Regions from separate parts of the Bacillus aquiflavi genome, predicted to be linked through region 1. Evidence: predicted binding sites of a transcription regulator. Region 1 holds the regulator's gene; the other holds the start of a gene.
What was found. Region 1 encodes NrdR, which represses ribonucleotide reductase genes. Its sites were predicted from a motif close to AACACNATATATNGTGTT; they were not measured.
Positions count from the first base shown of each region.

Region 2: K6959_RS10820 (vitamin B12-dependent ribonucleotide reductase) is a predicted target of NrdR. The motif match lies at 2,237-2,254, and genes of this name have one in related genera.

Region 1 is NZ_CP082780.1:2,610,390-2,621,536, forward strand. Features, by position in the region: gene dnaI (primosomal protein DnaI) at 113-1,042, opposite strand; gene K6959_RS12650 (replication initiation and membrane attachment family protein) at 1,042-2,457, opposite strand; gene nrdR (transcriptional regulator NrdR) at 2,701-3,162, opposite strand; gene speD (adenosylmethionine decarboxylase) at 3,884-4,264, opposite strand; gene K6959_RS12665 (glyceraldehyde-3-phosphate dehydrogenase) at 4,812-5,843, opposite strand; gene coaE (dephospho-CoA kinase) at 6,163-6,777, opposite strand; gene ytaF (sporulation membrane protein YtaF) at 6,801-7,442, opposite strand; gene mutM (DNA-formamidopyrimidine glycosylase) at 7,603-8,442, opposite strand; gene polA (DNA polymerase I) at 8,466-11,099, opposite strand.
Region 2 is NZ_CP082780.1:2,238,612-2,249,758, forward strand. Features, by position in the region: gene K6959_RS10820 (vitamin B12-dependent ribonucleotide reductase) at 1-2,110, opposite strand, end outside; gene K6959_RS10825 (lipoate--protein ligase family protein) at 2,530-3,366, opposite strand; gene K6959_RS10830 (rhodanese-like domain-containing protein) at 3,785-4,168, shown strand; gene gcvPB (aminomethyl-transferring glycine dehydrogenase subunit GcvPB) at 4,477-5,940, opposite strand; partial or broken gene gcvPA (aminomethyl-transferring glycine dehydrogenase subunit GcvPA) at 5,933-7,284, opposite strand; gene gcvT (glycine cleavage system aminomethyltransferase GcvT) at 7,303-8,406, opposite strand; glycine riboswitch at 8,590-8,680, opposite strand; gene K6959_RS10850 (DEAD/DEAH box helicase) at 8,939-10,609, shown strand; gene K6959_RS10855 (YqhG family protein) at 10,587-11,147, shown strand, end outside.

The sequences.
Region 1 (11,147 bases):
AGAGCCAAATTAAAAACAGGTAATCTAATAATCGAATACCTGCCATAAAGTGAAACTTGTTAAGGGCGGTTGATCACTGCCTTACTATTATTCATTTGTCCTTTAATTTAGTTTAAAGGCGACGATTTGGTCCATCTACATGAACTGGTTTAGCTAAATATTTAATTCGTTCCATAATCCGGGCAGCTTTCAATCGTTCTTCTTCCCCACGCTGACTATATGTTAAATGATGCTCGAGCTCTTCAAGATCAAAATTCGACGTAAAAAAAGTAGGTAGGCTTTCCAACATCCTAAATTGTAAAATTGTTCCCAGTACTTCATCTCTAGCCCAACTGCTCATTGTCTCTGCCCCAATATCATCGAGCATTAAAATTGGAGCCTTTTTTATCGTCTCCAGCTTTACATCTATAGTTTGATCGCCAATAGCGCTTTTCATCTCTCGTAGAAATTCTGGTACATAAACGATTAAAGAAGAAACTCCCTTCTTAGCAAGTTCATTTGCAATTGCCCCAAGTATATAAGATTTTCCTACTCCAAATTTACCATAAAAATATAATCCTTTTTCTTTTTCATTTTTATTAAAGTTATCTACAAATGTTGCCGCAAGCTCAATAGCCTTTATTCTCCCTTTATTTAGCTCTATTTCGCCTAGAGAGGCATTTAAAATTTCCTTTGGCACGTAAATACTTTGAATTAACCGCTCATGTTTCCTTCTTTCATCATGCAGAACTTTTCGAGGGCACCGTTCATATTGTAAATCAATATTATTTCCGTGAATTACAATATGAGGGTGGAAGCCTTTCATCATATTTACACATCCATCGAGACTTGGGCACCGGTTACATTCCTTACTTTGAGCGGTGTACTCATATAATTTTCCTAAGCTCCTATCAATCATTTCCTGAGATATTTCACGTTGATTTTTTCTCAAAAAAGATTGAATCTCTTCGTTGGTCATTATTTTTTTTTTTATTACTTCATACCGTTGCTGAAAGTCCTTTTTATTTGCTAGTTTCCGTAACGTATCATTAATCTTTTGCATCATGATTCACCTCCACTTTTATTTTTTTTTAATTTTTTTTCAAGGTTCCGCTTTTTCATTTCAAAGTCAGCTTCATCATTTTGTACACTTTGTTGTTGGTCAACTTCTTGTTTCTGTTTAATAAACCAACTTGGAAGCTTTTCTATACGAATTGGAGTTTTTTTATTGTTTCCTCTTGATTCTTTTTTCCCTTGTGCCCATTCCATATATTGGCGATGTTCATTTTTGGCTAATTCCATTGCTTCTTTTACTGTTTTAATTTTTTTACGAGACCAATGGCTGGCGATTTTTTCAACATAGCTTTTTGATAATTTCATATCTGTTTTTAACATTACATATTGAATAAGCACATTTACAACGCCTGGAAGGAGCTTTTGATTAAACATAACATTTTCAATCATTTGCAAGTCCGTTTTTGACGGCTCTGCTCCTCCTGATATATCAACCAATAGTTGGCGTGGTGATGTTGTTTCTAAATAATGAATGAGTTCTTCTTCCTTTGTCTTTGGTTCGTTCGCTTGTGTATGATGAACAACCGGCTGTATTCGATCTACTAAACTCGGGAGATTATCCTGATACTCAAACTGATACCAATCCCGGGCAGATTTACGGAGCTCCTCAATATCTATTTCATTATCAATGGAAAGAGCACTAACTACAATATTTTTCATCTGGATTGGATCAATTCCATATAAAAAAGCAAGCTTGCTGATCGCTTCTTTTACCTTTGGATGAAAAGTTTTTTTTGGAACGAGTGATTCTTTTAATCCAGCTAATAATAAGTCAAAATCAAAAACAGATTCAGTGATTTTCACACTTTTTTGTTCGTTTCTTCCAATAAATTGCATATCCCGTTCATAATGTAACTTTTGGATCATTTCTTCTTTATGCTGAATACTTGGTAAATTAGCTGAGGCAAACACATCTTGAAATTGTTTTGTTATTTCATTATAATGTTTATCTTTTTTTATTTTTTCATCACTAAAAAATTGTTTTAAACGCATATACTGATTTTTACCAATTTTTTTATATAAATAAATGTTTAGCATCCCATCTAAAAAAAATTGTTCTGGTGTAAGCGGTGGGCGGAGCTCATATACAAATGAGCGAACATCATCTTCAGTACGTACGAAGGTTTTTAGTAAACCGATTCCTTCTAGCTTTAATCGAGCATTGTAAATTGATTTTAAATTCATATCCATTAAATTCATCAGGCTATGGTGCGTGGAAGGAGTTGAATATAATCGATTTTCCTCGAGCTGTGCCCATAAAGTCATGTATAAACTAAAACATGTCGAGCCAATTAACGGTTGATATAAAAATGATAATACTTTCCGATCGTAATCATGAAGAAGACCGTCTGAAGACACGAGATAATGATCAACTGGTAATAGCTCCTGCCAATGTTGTGTCATATATACACTCATACCCTTTCTTAGCTAAAAAAAGAGCTAAAGATAAGTCTTTTAGCTCTTAGACTATTGACAAACGCTTGCATTCTTTGTTACTTGCACTTCGGTGTAAGCTCATAAACGATATGTTTTATTCGCTTCCGCCTCATGCGGCGCGCCTCGACTGACAAGCGTTTTCATTCAGTCTGAGGAAATATTTACTTTGTCTATAAGCTTTAAGCTAAAAGATAAATCTTTTTAGCTCCGTTATGATTTTTCTTTTTTTATAATTTCTTTTAATTCATCTATAAAAACGTTTAGATCTTTAAATTGTCGATAAACCGAAGCAAATCTTACATACGCTACTTCATCAACTTTTGCAAGTCTATCCATAACCATTTCTCCGACAACTTCGCTTTTTACTTCCGCAACTCCTTGGCTGCGAAGCTCTTTTTCGATTTCATAGCTTATTTCATCTAGCTGCTTTAAAGCAACTGGTCGTTTTTCACAAGCCCTAATTAAGCCGCGTAATATTTTCTCCCGACTAAATTCTTCTCGTGTTCCTTCTTTTTTTACAACAATTAACGGGATTTCTTCGACTTTTTCAAAAGTCGTAAAGCGATATCCGCAACTTTCACACTCTCGCCTGCGGCGTATAGATCTTCCTTCATCAACAGGTCTTGAATCTAGTACTCGCGAACTATTATTTTGACATGCCGGGCATTTCATTTAAAATCAGCTCCGAATCATCTTCTTTGTATGTTTTTTAAATAAACGAATATAGTGAAACTTGAATCAGCGGAGATTTCACTAAAAATGTTAGTTTAAACTTAACGATTTTTTCGTGAATCTTTGCTTAAAAATGAAAGTCTTTCGGCTCACTAGTATAATCCTTTTAAATATTAAATTGAAACCCATATTAATATCTTATTAAAAAGCTTATTATAGTACAAGTGTATAATAGATAATTTGTCATTAATAAAAGCTTACTAAAGACGGAACTGGTTCCAACACGGGGATGCAAAATTTTTTAGCTTTAATTTTAGGCAATTATTTTTGTTGATAAATCAACGCTAATGTTTTTTTTATAAAATGATCATTGAATTCAGATAAAGTTTTTTGGGTGTGATAATACTTGTTGCATATCGAGAGTAACATACGAAAATAGATGTAAATTAGCCTGCGATGTTTTAGAATTTAATAAAGATAATACTGTTGTAAAAATAAAAATTTTAAGGAAAGCCGAAGAATGGTGGAAAAAATAAAGAAAAACGCGGTTGGGGATCAACAGCGTTTTATAGATAAAGTCAATATTATAATCGATTTCCTCAGACTAGTTATGAAGCAAGCGATTTGATGTACTTTATTAGATATTTGCGTTTCAAAGCAGAATCCGTTATTAAAGACAGCACACCCTTATTTTATCGCTTTCAGAATGTTACGTTTATTCTTAAAGTACCTTCGTCTTCTTTTGATTTATTTGAATTGGTCCTATGCCACGGGGCAGTTCAATTTTTTCACAAGCTTTAGAGTCTAATGCTACAGCAATATAATCAGCAGCAATGTTAGGATCTAAATCCCCACATGTATAAACATCGATGCTTGCATACCCATGTTCAGGAAATGTATGAATCGTTAAATGTGATTCAGAAATGATAACAACTCCACTTACACCTTGAGGTGCAAATTTGTGGAATACGACTTCACGAATTTCTGCTCCAGATTTTAATGCAGCATTTACGAAAATTTGTTCGATCTGTTCCTGATCATTTAATATAGTAAAATCACAACCCCATAATTCGGAAATCACATGCCTTCCCATAGTTTCCATATTCAAATTCCCCCTTTAAATCCAAATTCTCATTTTTTTTAGCACATAACTACCACGGGGGAAAGTTAGTCCAATGAGGTCCTAACCCTTTAAGTAGTTACGATACCGTTGTAAAGAAGTTTACGCAAAATAGTATACTTTGTTTAAATTTTTTTTGCAATATGATTTTAAAGTGTTTTTTATTAGGAGAATTTTAAAAATCAGAGATTAAATTTAAGGCTCATTAAATAGATTTTATTATTAACCTCGTAGATAAATTATTATTAAATCGATTTTCACAAGATTTGAAAACGCTGTTCAGTCGAGTCGCGCCACACATAGCGGTAGCGAATAGAACATCTATAATTCATGAGTTTATAGCGAAGTGCAAGTAACGATGAAGGCGAGCGTATATCAACAGTCTGTAGAGTTTATCATTCAATTGTTCAGTTTATGACTAAAAAGAAAAACGGCTTACTAAAATTTTAGTAAGCCGAAAGAAAACATTTTCCCTTTCTGTTAAAAAAAAAAAATATATTAAATTGTTTTTAAGTGATACCGTAAACAATTAGCCTATTTCAACTGGAACGCTTTTTTTTAACTTTTCTGCAACATATTTAGTAAGATCAACAACACGACAAGAATAACCCCATTCGTTATCATACCATGCAAGAACTTTTACTTTATTTCCACCAATTACAATCGTAGATAATCCGTCAATAATTGCAGAATGTTCGTCTGTATTAAAGTCAATTGATACTAGCGGTTCAGTTGAAAAGTCTAAAATGCCTTTTAATGAACCAGTTGATGCAGTGATGAACGCTTCATTTACTTCATCGACTGTTACATCACGTTTTACATCCACAACTAAATCAACTAATGAAACATTTGGTGTTGGTACACGTAATGCCATACCATGCAACTTTCCTTTTAGTTGAGGAAGAACTAGTGACAATGCTTTTGCCGCACCAGTTGTAGTTGGAATAATTGATTGTGCACATGCACGAGCGCGACGTAAATCTTTATGCGGATTGTCGATATTTTTTTGATCGTTTGTATAAGCATGAACAGTTGTCATTAATCCATTCTCAATTCCAAAGTTTTCATCAAGGACTTTTGCTACTGGAGCAAGACAGTTTGTTGTACAGGAAGCATTCGAAATAATGTTATGTTCTTCTATCTTTAATTCACTATCATTTACACCCATTACAATTGTTATATCTTCATTTTTCCCTGGAGCAGTTAAAATGACTTTTTTGGCGCCAGCTTCAAGGTGAAGACTTGCCTTTTCACGAGAATTAAACTTTCCTGTTGCTTCAATCACGATGTCGATATTTAAATCTTTCCAAGGAAGATTTTTCGGATCACGGTCACTTAATAGTTGAACTCTTTTTCCGTTAACAATAATTGCATTTTCTTCAGGAATCACAATTCCATCGAACTTACCATGATTTGTGTCATATTTTATTAAATGTGCCAATGTTTCAGCTGGGTAGCTGGCATTTATCGCCACAACATCAATACTATCTTCTAAGATGGCTTTTCTAAAAACCATTCTTCCAATTCTTCCAAAACCGTTAATTGCTATTTTTGCCTTCATAATACGGCTCCTCCTACATTAATGTTATACTCTTAATGTCATTTTCAGTAATTAGTATAGCATATTCCGGATTGAATGTGCTAACTAAATTATGAATTTTTATATTTTATCTTTTAAATACAGAAAAACTTCAAATTTGTGCGATTTTTTCCCTTAATTCATCAGTTATGAGAACAATTATTTGTGAGATAAGTTCATTATAGTCTGTGTTTATTTATTACAAATAATAAATAAGATGACTTTAAATTATTTACCAATCTGAATGTGGACTTTTATACAAGGAAGTTGATCCTCCCTAAAAATAAAAAAAAGGAGCGAGTTATGCTCCCTGGGTTTCAACTAATCCCCATTGATGCAGTATGTTTACTAGTTGATGCTCTGTTTCCTCAAGAGTTTGATTATTATCGATTACCGCATCCGCAAGATGTTTTTTTTCATCTAATGGCATTTGAGATTGAATTCGAGCGATTGCCTCTTCCCTTGATAATTGATTCCGCTCCATTAATCTTTTCAACTGAACAGACTCATTAACGTAAACAAGTATTGTTTTATCAACCATATGCATTAATTTGTTTTCAAACAAAAGCGGGAGATCCATAACAATTATTTTTTCTCCCCTTGTCTCAGCTAATGTTTTTTTCTCAATCATTCTTTTTCTTACTGCTGGATGAACAATACTATTAAGTTGTTTTCGTTTTTCTTCATGATGAAATATAATGGATCCTAGCTTAACTCGATCAATAGCACCATCTTGTTGTAAAATATCTTTTCCAAATTGCTCTACAATACTTTCATAAGCCTTTTCGCCTTTTTCCACAGCAAGCCGCGCCTCGATGTCTGCATCTATAACTGTCATTCCTCTTTCTTTCAGCATATTCGCAACTGTACTTTTTCCACTTGCGATGCCGCCTGTTAATCCAATGATTATACTCATTTTGACATACCTTTCTAATTTTTTTATATTTTCCATGCCCCGATTAAAATTAATAGTACTCCAGGAATAAATGTAAGCTTTTGTACCCATTTATATTTTGAAAAAGCCGATCCGCTTTTAATACCTAAAAAAACAAAAAAGGGACTCATGATCGCTACAGAAGCCGCTAAAAAAATAGGCGAAAACCCCAACATTGCTGCTCCAATACCAGCTCCAAATGCATCGAGAGACAATGCAATTCCTAGAAGAAAAGCTTCCATACCTGTAATCGTTCCAGAACGGTCAAAATCAGCTGACATCGGCTTTCTTAAAATATGAATCGCTAATCCAATGGATTTGATTTCAAACTTAACGATCATTTTTTCATGAGCGAGCGGAGCTTGATCTTTAGTTTTTTCAGGTTGAAAAAACTGGTATATAACCCAAGTTCCAATTAGTATTAAAATAAATCCGCCTACCCGCTCCCCTAATACAGGAGAAAAAATCGTTGCAATGACATGTCCGATTGTCATCGCAACTGTCATTGAGATTGCTGAACATGTAGCAATAATCACAAGCGATTTTAAGGGAATCCTCATATTTCTTAACCCATACGTGAATCCGACGGTAAAACTGTCTAAACTAACAGCGAATGCAAGCAATAAAATTGAGAGCGTTACTAACATCGAAAGGGCTCCTTCCTGTTAAATCTACGATAGTATATGGAAAAAGCCTATCCATTGTTAATTTGAAAATCACAATTTTCGCTGCGTTTTATGATCGTCGTCTTTAGTTGTAAAAAGGGTGATAAGTGTAGGGATTCCTAGAACAACTGAGCGCTCCTTTTTAAATTGAACTTTCTTTTGCTTGACATGTTGGACAAAAATGAGTTCCTCTTCCGCCAACAATTATTTTTTCAAGCTGGCTTCTGCATAATTTACAGTGTTCACCTTCTCTTCCGTAAACGTAAAGCTCTAACTGAAACATACCTATTTGTCCTTGACTATTTACATAAGAACGGATTGTACTGCCTCCCTTTTCAACTGCTTCTGATAATGTAGCAATAATTTCTCGATAGAGCTTTGCAATTTCTTCTTTCGTTAAAGTATTTGCTATTTTCTCAGGATAAATGTTTGCACGGAATAAAGCTTCATCAACATAAATATTTCCAAGACCGACAATCACTTTTTGATCTAACAATACAGGTTTAATTTTCCGTTTAGTTTTTGACAACTTCTCTTCTAGCCACTCAGCTGTAAAGTCATCTGAGAAAGGTTCCGGTCCAAGCTGTGAGAGAGGAAGTTGATGAAATTCTGAACCTTTTTTAAACAAATGCATTGTCCCAAACTTCCGAACGTCTTTATAACGCAGCTCAGTTTGATCATGAAAGTGAAAAATAACGTGTGTATGCTTTTCAACAAGCTCTTCTTGACTAAAAAGTCCATATTTTCCTTCCATTCGTAAATGTGAAACTAGCGTATAATTGTCTGTATAAATGAGGAGAAATTTACCTCTTCGATCAATCCCTTGGATCGTTTCACCTTTTAAAGCATCAGTAAATTGTACGATATCGCTTGGATGCTTAATAATTTTTGGCCATGATACAGTCGTTGCAGTAATTGTTTTGCCAACGACTAACTGAATTAATGTCTTTCGAACAGTTTCTACCTCTGGTAACTCCGGCACGCTATCCCCCCTCGTGCTTTTAATTATTTTGCATCATACCATGTTGGTCCATAGGCAAAATCGACCTTTAATGGTACTAACAATTCAATCGAATTTTCCATTACATCTGGAACGATTTCTTTTAATACAGCTATTTCATCTTCTGGTGCTTCAAAAATAAGCTCATCATGTACCTGGAGCAATAATCTCGTCTGCAAATTCTCTTTTTCTAATCTTGCAGCCATATCAATCATCGTTTTTTTTATAATATCTGCGGCACTCCCTTGAATTGGAGTATTCATGGCTGTTCGTTCTGCAAAACTGCGGACGTTAAAATTGCGGCTTGTTATTTCTGGGATATATCTTCTTCGATGAAGCAACGTAGAAACAAATCCTTTCTGCTTTGCTTCATAAACGATCTCCTCCATATATTCTTTGACTCCAGGATAACTTTCAAAATATCGGTCAATAAAATTTCCTGCTTCTTTTCTAGAAATTTTAAGGTTTTGTGATAAACCGTAATCGCTAATTCCGTATACAATTCCAAAATTAACCGCCTTTGCTTGTCTTCTCATATCTGGTGTAATCTCTTCTTTAGATACATGGAATACATCCATAGCTGTTTTTGTATGAATATCCATATCCTCTTTGAACGCCTTTATTAATTTTTTGTCACCGGAAATATGCGCAAGCACTCTTAGCTCAATTTGTGAATAATCCGCTGCAAAAATCACCCATCCTTCTTCTGAAGGGATAAATGCTTGACGGATTTTCCGACCTTCTTCTAAACGAATTGGTATGTTTTGTAAATTAGGATCTGTCGAACTAAGTCTTCCTGTTTGTGTTAACGCTTGGTTAAACCTTGTATGAACTTTATTTGTTTTTGTTGACACAACTTTTAACAAACCTTCAATGTATGTTGATTGCAACTTTCCTAATTGACGATAATGTAAAATTTCTCGAATAATTTCGTGCATTGGCTCAAGCTTTTCTAACACATCTGCAGAAGTAGAATAACCGGTCTTTGTCTTTTTAATGACTGGCAGGCCTAGCTTGTCAAATAAAATAACACCGAGCTGCTTAGGAGAATTAATATTAAATGTTTCTCCAGCAAGGTGATAAATTTTCTGTTCAATTTTTGTAAGCTTCTCTTGTAATCCATGTCCCATTTCTTGAAGACGCTCGATATCAATCTTTACACCTTGTGATTCCATACTTGCTAAAATACGAGATAGAGGCATTTCAAGCTCTTTAAACAGCTCGTATTGTTGATTTTCCTTCAAAGCCCCCTCAAGCTCTTCTCGTAAATACATAAGAGCTTTACCTTTTCGTACTAAATGCTCAGCTAAAATAGGTTCGTCAGGTATTTTTCGCTTTGCCCCTTTACCATAGACAGCTTCATCTGTATGAACGATGTTAAGTCTGTGTCGCTTTGTAATAAATGCAACATCATCAATTGTTTCGGATGGATTATTAATGTACGAAGCTAATAGTAAATCAAAATCGATTCCCCGTAAATGGATGTGATGATGTCTTAAAGAAACAATTGATCGCTTTGCATCATACACTATTTTTCTTTTTTGATCGTCTTCAGCCCATCTTTTAAAGATATCTGAATTTAAAGCTAAATCGGCTCGAAGATAAAAGCAACCGTGTTCATTAACAATTGAAAACCCAACAATATTTGCATGGTGATAGTTATCCTCTAAAATTTCAACGTAAAATCCATTTTCATTTGCAAAAATACTTTCAGTAATCTCCTCAACAATTGTGAATTCAATTGCTTTTAATTGTTGCTTTTCTGCTGATTCTCCACCATGATCAAACTTATCTAACAACGAATTAAAATTAAGTTCTTTAAAAAGAGCGATCACTTTTTCCTTGTTAAAGTCCTTATATTCAATATCTGCAATATTTATTTCTAGCGGGACTTTACGTTCAATCGTTGCCAAATTTTTACTCATTATTGCTTGATCCTTAAACTCCGTTAACTTTTCTTTTAGCTTTTTTCCACTTACTTGATCAATCGATTCCAGAAGCTTTTCAACCGTCTCAAACTCTTTTAAAAGTTTTATCGCTGTTTTTTCCCCTACTCCAGGAACACCGGGAATATTGTCTGAGTTATCCCCCATAAGTCCTTTCATATCTATTTTTTGTTCTGGAGATAGTCCATATTTTTCTTTTATATGAGCAGGAGTATATTCTTCAATTTCCGTAATTCCTTTTCTCGTTATACATACTGTCGTATTTTTTGAACTTAATTGTGTTAAATCTTTATCTCCGGAAATGATTTTTACTTCGTAGCCATCTTGTTCTGCTTGTTGTGACAGCGTGCCGATAATATCATCCGCTTCATAATTTTCTAACTCGTAACGTGAAATATTGTATGCATCCAGTAACTCATGAATAAACGGGAATTGTTCAGAAAGCTCAGGAGGAGTCTTTTGTCTCCCGCCTTTATACTCACTAAAAGTTTTATGACGAAATGTTGTTTTCCCAGCATCAAATGCAACAAGCACATGTGTAGGCTGTTCATCCTCAAGTATTTTCATTAAAATCATTGTAAAACCGTATATTGCATTTGTATGAATACTTTTATCATTATTTAATAATGGCAGAGCAAAAAATGCACGATATGCAATACTATTTCCATCAATTAACACTAGCTTTTTTTTCACCAAAAAACCTCCTATCAAAAAATGGCCATGTAAATTTTTATTGGCTTA
Region 2 (11,147 bases), 370 kb from region 1:
AATTGTTTGGATCTGCATTTGGATTCTCGTTTAAATATTCTTGAACGATATCGGCTTTTACTTCAATAAATTTACCTAGACGACCGCTTCGATAGTAAGAAAATGAAAAGTACGGTTCAAGTCCTGTTGAAACGCCAACCATTGTTCCTGTGCTTCCAGTCGGTGCAACTGTCAATAGATGAGAATTACGGATACCGTTAGCTAAAATATTTTCCCGAATATGTTCAGGCATTTTCTTCATGTAACCAGTATTGACAAACGCCTTGCGTAAAAGGCTTGTCTCTTTTTCTGTTTTACCAATTAAAAATGGGAAGCTCCCCTTCTCCTTAGCAAGCTTAACTGATGATTCATAAGCTGTCGTCGCAATCGTTTCAAATACTTTATCAACAAGTGCATTTCCTTCTGTAGAACCATATTCTGTCTCGCAATAAATGAGTAAGTCGTGAAGCCCCATAACACCTAATCCAACGCGACGCTCACCGAGTGCTTGCTGTTTATTTTCTTCAAGGAAGTATGGTGTAGCATCAATGACGTTATCCTGCATTCTTACACCAATTTCTACTGTCTTCTTTAATTTTTCATAATTAACGGTTTTCGTCTCTTTATCCGCCATTTCTGCTAAATTGACTGCTGCTAAATTACAGACAGAATAAGGTGCAAGCGGCTGTTCTCCACATGGATTTGTTGCAACTACTTTTTGTCCGTAGCTTTTAGCATTTGTCATCTCGTTTGCATTGTCAATAAAGAAAATGCCTGGTTCAGCGGAATAAGTTGCACATATGTTAATTAAATTCCACAGTTCAATCGCGTTTATTTTTTTATAAACGCGAACTTTATGGCCAAGCTTTTCCCACTCGCGTACATCTCCAATTTTGTGCCACTCTTCATTGTAATGCTTCATTTCATCATCTGTATAACCTTCAACGTCTGGGAAGCGCAGTTCATATTCTGCATCGTTTTCGACCGCTTCCATAAACTCTCTCGTTAAACATACTGAAATATTAGCACCTGTTAAAAATTCTGGATTATGAACGGCATATGTACCGCCAGTCGTTAATTTTTCTTCTGCTTCTTTTATAATCTTTTCATTAAATCCGCCATAGCCTGGAATGTTTTTATAATTTGCGATTCCTTGGTACATTGCTTGCTCCTGCGCTGTTAGCGGCGTGAACTTCAGCTTGTCCTTAGCATGTTTCTTAATCGTTTCATCTTTTGTGTTTTCTATTAAGAAACGTAAAATTCTTGGATTTTGCATTTTAGAAATAATAAATTCAATAATATCTGGATGCCAATCAGCAAGCATGAGCATCTGTGCTCCTCTTCTTGAACCTCCTTGTTCAACTAAATGAGTTAACTGCGCAATATCATTCATCCAAGAAACTGATCCGCTTGACTTACCGTTAACTCCTCGCGCTAATGAGTTGCGTGGACGCAGTGTACTTCCATTCGTCCCGACACCTCCGCCTCGACTCATAATTTCCATTACTTTATTGCGATGCTCGCCAATCCCTTCTCGGGAATCTTTTGGAAATGGCATCACGTAACAATTAAAATAAGTTACATCTGTCTCTGCGCCAGCCCCATATAAAACCCGACCAGCTGGAATAAAATTCAAACCGACTAGCTCATGATAAAATTTTTCAAACCATTCTTTTCGTTTTTCTTCTGTTTTTTCTACCGCTGCCAAGCCTGTTGCGTTACGTTTTGCAATTTGCTCATAAAAGAGCTCCAGCGGTTTTTCTATTACATCGAGACTGCGCTTTATGACACCAGTGTTCGCTTCCTTAGGATCATCAAGCACTCCGCGGAATTCTTCGTTTACTAAAACAGTAGCAGCTTTATTCTCCCAGTCAATTTCAAGTATAAATCCAAGACCTCTTGCTGGGAACTTAGGATCTTCTTTAATCGTTAATACGACAAAATCCCCTTCAGTAAGTGTAATTTTTTCAGTATCTTTGAACGTGTACCGATCAAGCATTACGAGGCGTGATACCCCTTTATGTGTAATTTTCATATCTTCGGTTATTGGATGAACTTGAGGGAATAAACCAATATCTTTATTAAGCCGTTTAAAATTAATACTCATGTTTCGATTTAACGCAACAGTCAAGACTTACAACCCCTTTATCATAAAATCAATCATTCATGCACTATATAAATAGGCTTTTTTTAAAGTACCCTAAATTTATCATACCGAAACCTCTAAATCAATATATAGTATGCTAATTATTTTTTCACCACAATATATTGTGTCCAATTCAAACATTCTCTTTTTTGTCAAACTTAAAAAGGACTAGAAAAAAGAGATTATGGGAGTTTTCAATTGTTTTTTAAGAGATTAAAATCATTATTGATAAATTTTAAAGGTTGTTTTTTTGGTTTTCATAGAATAAATCTGTCCTGTCGTTTTCAAAATAATATTGCAAACTCCTTATTATTATAATAAAAAAGTAATTTCGTCAACCTTGAAATCAGCAATCATTTTTAGCCAAAAAAAGAAAAAACGGCTAATTCCGCCGCTTCATCATGTTATCGTTTAAAATTCCATTCATCGTTTTCATATCGTTCTTTAGCGAGCTTATGTACGTACAAAAGTTCATCCTCACATAATTCATATGGCTCAAACTTAACATTTAACCCTTCTGCAAAGCCTAATTTAAAGGCTGTTTTTGCCTCTGAAATCGAGATAGTACGAGAGCTAATGTCATTAATTGCAACCGCTTTATTTTTAAAGCTTTTTTGCATCCGTTCTTTTACACGCTCATTTGGGTATTTGAATAAGCTGAATAACTTATCCTCATCGAGATCAAGCAAAATAGAACCGTGTTGGAGAATAACACCTTTTTGTCTTGTTTGTGCACTTCCAGCAATTTTCCGACCTTCTACAACAAGCTCATACCAGCTTGGAGCATCAAAGCACACGGCTGAGCGGGTATTGATTAAATTTCCTTTTTCTTCTGCTGTTTTTGGAATTGCAAAATAAGCATCTAGACCAAGATGATGGAAGCCTTTTAAAATACCTTCTGATATAACTCGATATGCTTCTGTTACAGACGCAGGCATATTTGGATGCATTTCAGAGACAATTACGCTATATGTAAGCTCATGCTCATGAAGAACTCCCCTTCCGCCAGTCGGACGCCGTACAAAACCAAGCTGATGTGCTTTTATTGCTTCGAGATTGATTTCTTTGTTAACCTTTTGAAAATAACCAATTGATAGAGTAGCAGGATCCCAACCATAAAAACGGACAATAGGAGGAATTCTCCCTTCACTATGCCAATCTAATAGCGCCTCATCTAAAGCCATATTAAAGGAGGGAGAACAGTCTCCAGAATCGATAAAATACCAAACTTCATTCTTCATATGAATTCCCTCATTTTAAACATGCAAGTATTTTAAGCAACCTATAGTTTATCAAAAAATAATAAAAAAAACAAAATAAATCTTCATAACTTTAACGCTCATGTTAATACTGCCACTTGAACAAAATAAAGCTGTAAAAAAGAATTTACAAAGCAATTCTTTAAATTGTAGACAAAATGAAGCTTAAAAGCAAAACAGCCCAAGACTGGTTGAAACTGCGTGAGTCAAGTCACCGAGCAACAAGTGAAGCAAATAAAAAAGACGTTCATAAGCTGATAACAAAGTGCAAGCAATGAATAATACGATTGATTGTCAATAGTTTGAAATCGTTTTTTTTAAAAAACGACTTTACTCTATACTAAAAAAAAGACTTATATAATTAGTATTGGTCTACAATTTTGGGAAGGGAGCAAAAAAAGTGGGAGTATTATATTTTCTACTTATACTTTTAGGAGCCATTATTACATATTCACTTATTACATGGCTTTATCAACGTAAAATAGTAAAACCATTAACCGAAGATGAATTTCGCGCGGGGTATCGAAAAGCGCAATTAATTGACGTACGAGAGTCTAATGAATTTGATGCAGGTCATATACTTGGAGCGAGAAATATTCCCCTTTCTCAAATGAAAATACGTCTACAAGAAATCCGTCCTGATAAACCCGTTTATTTATATGACCATACAGGCATTCGCAGCGGACGAGCTGCACAGATGTTACACCGAAAGGGCTACAAACAATTATACTATCTTCAAGGCGGCTTTAAAAAATGGACAGGAAAAATTAAAAAGAAAAAATAACTTAAATCAACCTAGAACCCTTTATAAAATAAACACAAAGGGTTCTAGCTTGCAAAATGAATGAAAATACAATTTCTCCTTATCATTCCTTGAACAAAGACAATATTACCCCAACATGGAAATTTACTAATTTCCCCAAAAACAAAAAGGTCCTGCCGTAATCGCAGAACCTTTTTTAAAAAACTGGCTAATTTATCGACTCATTGCCCTTCTTATGAATCAAAGAAGCAAGCATCCTCATGTTTCATATCGTCCATTGGGGCGTGTGAGACTGAAGACTCACGCGATTGAGCCTAAACAATCATAGCCTATTTATTTTTTTGATAACGTAAAATTGGTTTTCGTGCAGCTGTAGTTTCATCAAGCCGCCCAACAACTGTCGAATGCGGAGCTTCTTGAACAATCTCTGGATTTTCTTCAGCTTCTTTACTAATTTGAATCATCGCATCAATAAAAGCATCAAGTGTTTCTTTTGCTTCCGTTTCTGTCGGCTCAATCATAATACATTCTTCAACATTTAAAGGAAAATAAATAGTCGGCGGGTGATAGCCAAAATCTAGTAAACGTTTTGCAATATCTAATGTACGAACGCCAAGATTTTTTTGTCTTTTTCCGCTTAAGACGAATTCATGCTTGCAATGCTGATCAAACGGCAAGTCGTAATAAGGAGCTAGTCTTCGCATCATATAGTTTGCATTTAAAACAGCATATTCAGAAACAGCCTTTAGTCCATCAGGTCCCATAGAACGAATATATGTGTATGCCCGAACATTAATTCCAAAGTTTCCGTAATACGGCTTTACCCGACCAATTGATTGTGGACGATCATAATCTAGAATATATTCACCGTCCCGCTTAGTGACGACTGGTTTAGGTAAAAATGGAATAAGATCGGCCTTTACACCGACTGGACCTGAACCAGGCCCTCCCCCACCATGTGGACCAGTAAATGTCTTATGCAAGTTTAAATGGACAACATCAAAACCCATATCTCCTGGACGAGCCTTTGAAAGAACAGCATTTAAGTTGGCTCCATCATAGTAAACTTTTCCACCAGCGCCATGGACAATCTCAGCAATCTCTAAAATGTCCTCTTCAAACAGTCCGAGTGTGTTCGGATTTGTTAACATTAATGCAGCTGTTTCATCATTTACAGCCCGCTTTAAATCATCTAAATCAACAAGTCCTTTTTCGTTAGAACGAACAGTCACTATTTCCAAACCAGCAACGGTTGCAGATGCAGGGTTTGTTCCGTGAGCGGAATCAGGTACAATTACTTTCGTACGTTTAAAATCTCCGTTTGCCTCGTGATAAGCACGAATTAACATCAATCCTGTCCATTCTCCATGTGCACCAGCAGCAGGCTGTAACGTAACTTCATCCATTCCGGTAATTTCTTTCAAATGTTGCTGCAAGTCATACATAAGTTCTAATGCCCCTTGTACAGTGCTTTCATCTTGTAACGGATGAAGGTGAGCAAAACCATCAAAACGTGCTACATTTTCATTCACTTTCGGGTTGTATTTCATTGTACATGAACCGAGCGGGTAAAAACCTGAATCAACTCCATGATTGCGCCTTGAAAGAGCGGTATAGTGACGCATAATGTCTAACTCTGAGACTTCAGGTAGTTCAGGCTCTTCTTCACGCAAGTATCCATCAGGAAGAAGTTCAGCTAAGTCTATTTCTGGAACATCCATTTCAGGAAGACTATAGCCGATACGACCTGGTTTACTTAATTCAAAAACGAGCGGTTGATCTTGCTTATGCATGATAATCCCCCAATTCTGTTACAAATGTATCGATTTCTTCTTTTGTTCTAAGTTCTGTTACAGCAATTAACATATGATTTTTCAACTGTGGATAATCGCGCCCAAGATCATATCCACCGATAATCCCCTTTTCAATCAGCTTTTCATTCATCTCTTTGACTGATCGATTTAACTTTACAACAAACTCATTAAAAGATGATCCAGCAAATACTACTTCAAGGCCTTTCTTTTTAAATGCTTGTTTAGCATATTCAGCCTTTTGAAGGTTTGCAGCTGCCATTTCCCTAACACCTTTTTTACCGAGAGCTGTCATTGCAACAGATGCAGCAAGTGCTAATAGCGCTTGGTTTGAACAAATATTTGATGTTGCTTTATCACGGCGAATATGTTGCTCACGTGCTTGAAGGGTTAATACAAAACCGCGTTTTCCTTCGTCGTCTGTTGTTTGTCCGACTAAGCGTCCAGGTACTTTACGCATAAGTTTTTTTGTTACCGCAAAATAACCACAATGCGGGCCACCGAAAGCTGTCGGAATACCAAATGGCTGTGCATCACCAACAACAATATCCGCACCAAACTTTCCAGGCGGTGTAAGAATTCCTAACGATAGCGGGTTACTAGATACAACGAACATTGCTTTATTTGCATGAATGATTTCCTCAAACTCTTTTAATGGCTCAATTTGTCCAAAGAAATTAGGATACTGAACCATAACGGCTCCAATTTCATCGCTCATCATTTCTTTAAGAGCAGCTATATCTGTCATTCCATCTTTTATAGGAATTTCAATTACTTCTATATATTGACCTTTTGCATAAGTCTTTACTACTTCGCGTGCTTCAGGATGAACAGCAAAAGAAATTAATACTTTTTTTCGTTTCGTTTGACCTGCACTTAGCATCGCTGCCTCTGCTAAGGCAGTCCCTCCATCATACATTGAAGAATTTGCGATATCCATTCCTGTTAATTCACAAATCATTGTTTGAAAACTCAAAAAAATAGCTTGTGTAATTCCCCTTGAGAAATTTCTGGTTGATAAGGTGTGTATGCCGTATAAAATTCAGAACGTGATATAACATGATCTACAATAACCGGCATATAGTGGTCATAAACACCCGCTCCTAGAAATGATACACTTTCTTTTAAATTTAAATTCTTTTTAGAAAGCTCCGTCAATTCTCTCATTAACTCTGTTTCAGATTTCGCTTTTTTAATGTTGTACTCTCCTTTAAAACGAACATGTTCTGGAATATCGTTAAACAGTTCGTCAATAGAGGCTACACCGATTGTTTCCAACATCGCTTGTTTGTCTTGTTCGGTCATCGGTAAGTATCGATGCTTCATGTGAATTCTCCCTTTCCTTTAATTATTATCCCGCTTATAAAAAGGGGTTTTGATGATTTTAGCCTTTAATCTTTTTTTGCGAATTTCCACTTCTAATTCAGTACCAAGCTCAGCTTCATTTGCTTTTATTAATGCTAAACCGATATTTTTCTTTAATGTAGGCGATTGAGTACCTGTCGTTACTTCACCAATTTGTTCATCCGCTTTAAAAACGGGATAACCATTTCTCGGAATACCTCTGTCGATCATTTCAATTCCTACGAGCTTACGTGGAACTCCAGCTTCTTTTTGTTCTTTTAATGCTTGTTTACCAATAAAATCTGCTTCTTTATTTACTTTTACTGCAAAACCAATTCCCGCTTCTAAAGGAGTAATTTGAGGAGATATCTCTTGACCATAAAGGACTAAGTTCGCTTCAAAACGCAATGTGTCGCGTGCACCAAGGCCACATGGAACAAGCCCGTCTTCCTTTCCGGCTTCTAACATTTCATGCCAAAGGCTGACGACATCTTCGTTTGAACAATAAATTTCAAACCCATTTTCTCCTGTATAACCGGTTCTTGAAACTAACGCTTTCTTTCCATTTATAAGAACATCTTGTTTAAATTTAAAAAAGCGAATATTAGCTAAGTTTTCCTTCGTAAGCTTTTGTAAAATTTCTTCTGCCTTGGGACCTTGAATGGCAAGCTGAGCAAATTCAGGTGAAACGTTTTCAATTTTAACATTTCCATGTAAATGCTCCATTAGCCACTCATAATCTTTTTCAGTATTTGCTGCATTTACAACAAGTAAATAATGTTCATCAGCAAGCTTATATATAAGTAAGTCGTCAACAGTTCCACCATTGTCATAACACATAGCCGTATACTGTGCATCACCGATATTTATTTTTGATACATCGTTTGTCATCATCTTTTGTAAAAAGTTAAGACTGTCAGGGCCTTTTACTTCAATTTCTCCCATATGCGAAACATCAAACAATCCTGCTTTAGTTCGAACAGCTTCGTGCTCTTCCTTAATACTTGAAAATTGGACAGGAAGTTCCCATCCGCCAAAGTCAATCGTTTTTGCACCATATTCTTTATAAGCATCAAACAATGGTGTTCGTTTTAATTGTGACATCTCTTTTCCCCTTTCAATCATCATACTTTATATATTACCATTTAATAGGTAAACTTAATAAAAAAAGACAGAGCTCTCCCGCTTATAGCAAAGAAGATCTCTGTCCTGGCACCTGAAAGTTTAACCTTAATGGCTTTCCCCTTTGGTGGTTTTAGTAAAAACCTAAAACACTCTCCAGAGCTGCGTCAAACAAGGATTCTTTTGCCTGAGAGATTCACAAACTTTTTGTTTGCTCCTTCGGCGCTACTAATGTAGTCTCTCCCCTTGCTATCATTCGCCTTTATAAGCTAGGAACATCACATTCCTCCACTTGATGCTGATAAAAAGCTACTTATCACTTTTATGTATTAAGTGATTCCCCTCACTAGTAGGGATAATATACTTTTCACTGGCTATACTATTTATTACTAAACATTCGTTTGTAGTGATTTATTTAGGAATATGAAAATTCTAAGCTTTCTAAACTATTATCATCCTACCATTAATAATTATGATCGGCAATACATTTTATGTGCAATAAGGAGTTGGAAGTATGACGGTGCAAATACAGTTTGATTCTACTTGGCAAGAGAATTTTTTACAGCGTATCGAAAATGACGGTCCGTGGGGGAATTGGGAGTTATTTCAACTTGCTGTCGAGGTAGAAAAACATCTCATCATTCCAGAATTTGAAGGATTGCAGGCACCCAATCATTTACCCCAATTAACTCCTTTACCTCATCAGCTTGAAGTCGCAAAACAAGTTGTTGAAAATATGAACGGTAAGGCCATTTTAGCAGATGAAGTTGGGCTTGGGAAGACAATTGAAGCAGGGCTTATTTTAAAAGAATATATGATTCGCGGTCTAGTAAAAAAAGTACTAATATTAGTCCCTGCCTCTCTCGTAACTCAATGGGCAAAAGAGTTGAACGAGAAATTTTATATCCCAGCTGTCGTCCAAAGAAAAAGTTATGTTTGGGATCAATGTGATGTAGTTGTATCTTCAATCGATACCGCTAAACGAAATCCGCATAGGGATATTATTTATGAGCAGGATTATGATTTGATCATTATTGATGAAGCACATAAATTAAAAAATAATAAAACGAAAAATTACGAGTTTGTCCAAAACTTAAAAAAGAAATTTTGTTTGCTTTTAACAGCAACACCAATTCAAAACAGAATTGATGAAATCTTTAATCTTGTTTCATTATTAAAACCGGGGCACTTAGGAAATGAAACTGCCTTTTTTGAAAAATATAATAAAAATTCCCGTTCGATTAACGATGACGAGCACTTAAAAAAGTTAGTGAATAAAGTAATGATTCGCAATCGGCGAGCTGATACTAAAATCGAATGGACGAAAAGAAAGATAGAAACAATTTTAGTTGAACTGACAAAAGAGGAACGCGAGCTTTATGAAGCAGTCTCAGCGATAAAAAATAGCAGCAGGTTTTCAATTATAACATTACAACGCGAGGCATGCAGCAGCAGGGAGGCAGTGTTTTACACTTTAAAAAACATGCTTTCTAAAACGGAAAAACCATCACAAACCTTTAAAGAAAAAATAACCGAATTAATCTCTAAAGTCGAACAGGTAAACACGAACTCAAAAGCAGAAAAAGCATTACAATTAATTCGCTCTATTAACGATAAAGTCATTATTTTCACTGAATATCGTGCAACTCAACTATATTTACAATGGTTTTTAAAACAACATGGAATTAGTTCTGTTCCCTTTCGCGGAGGATTCAAACGCGGAAAAAAAGATTGGATGCGTGAGCTTTTTCAAAATCACGCTCAAGTTTTAATCGCGACCGAGGCTGGGGGCGAAGGGATTAATTTGCAATTTTGCAATCATATTATTAATTTTGATTTACCTTGGAATCCGATGAAGCTAGAGCAGCGAATCGGACGGATTCATCGTTTAGGACAAGAAAAGGATGTGAACATTTATAATTTTACAACGAAGGACACTGTAGAAGAGCATATTTTAAAGCTCCTCTATGAGAAAATTAATTTATTTGAAAGAGTTGTCGGCGAGCTTGATGATTTTTTAACAAAGCTTGACTTCGGAAGTTTCGAAGAACACCTTGCCGATATTTTTAATGATTCTTCGTCAGAAGGTGAAATGAGAATCAAAATGGAAAATTTAACATCTATTATACATTTTGCTGATGAAATGAAGGAGAGCGAAAGCCATGCAGCAACAGGAAATTCATAGGTTTTTGGAACGTTATTTTAACGCTAACGGCTGTGAAATTGTAGATCGGGGTTTAGGTTATTTAACGGTTCAACTGACAGTGGAACTTGATAAAGAATTAATGAATCGGCCATTTTACTGGCATTACCTAGAAAAAACAGGTGGTATTCCGCAGCCAATGCAACTTACACTTATTACAAACCAAAAAAAAGTTCCTAAACAAATAAATGGTGAGGTGGTCCATTTCGGATCGCCCCGACTTCACCAAATATTTCAATCAACTAAAAATTTAGCAGGTTATATTAGATTATATGAAAGCCATGATCATCACTTCAAGCAAACACCTTTATTCCCTTGGCTCGGTTTAAACGTGAAAATTTCTTATAAATGTGATCGAAAAAAAGATGTATTTAAATCAATCGGTTTACAGCTAATTAACGGATATTTAGTGGAAGACTTTCACGATAAACTGAAAGAAATTTCATTAACACCGAAAATACCTGATTATGCATTTACACTATCTCCATTAGTGAAACCGAGAAGTGGTCTACTTAGAATT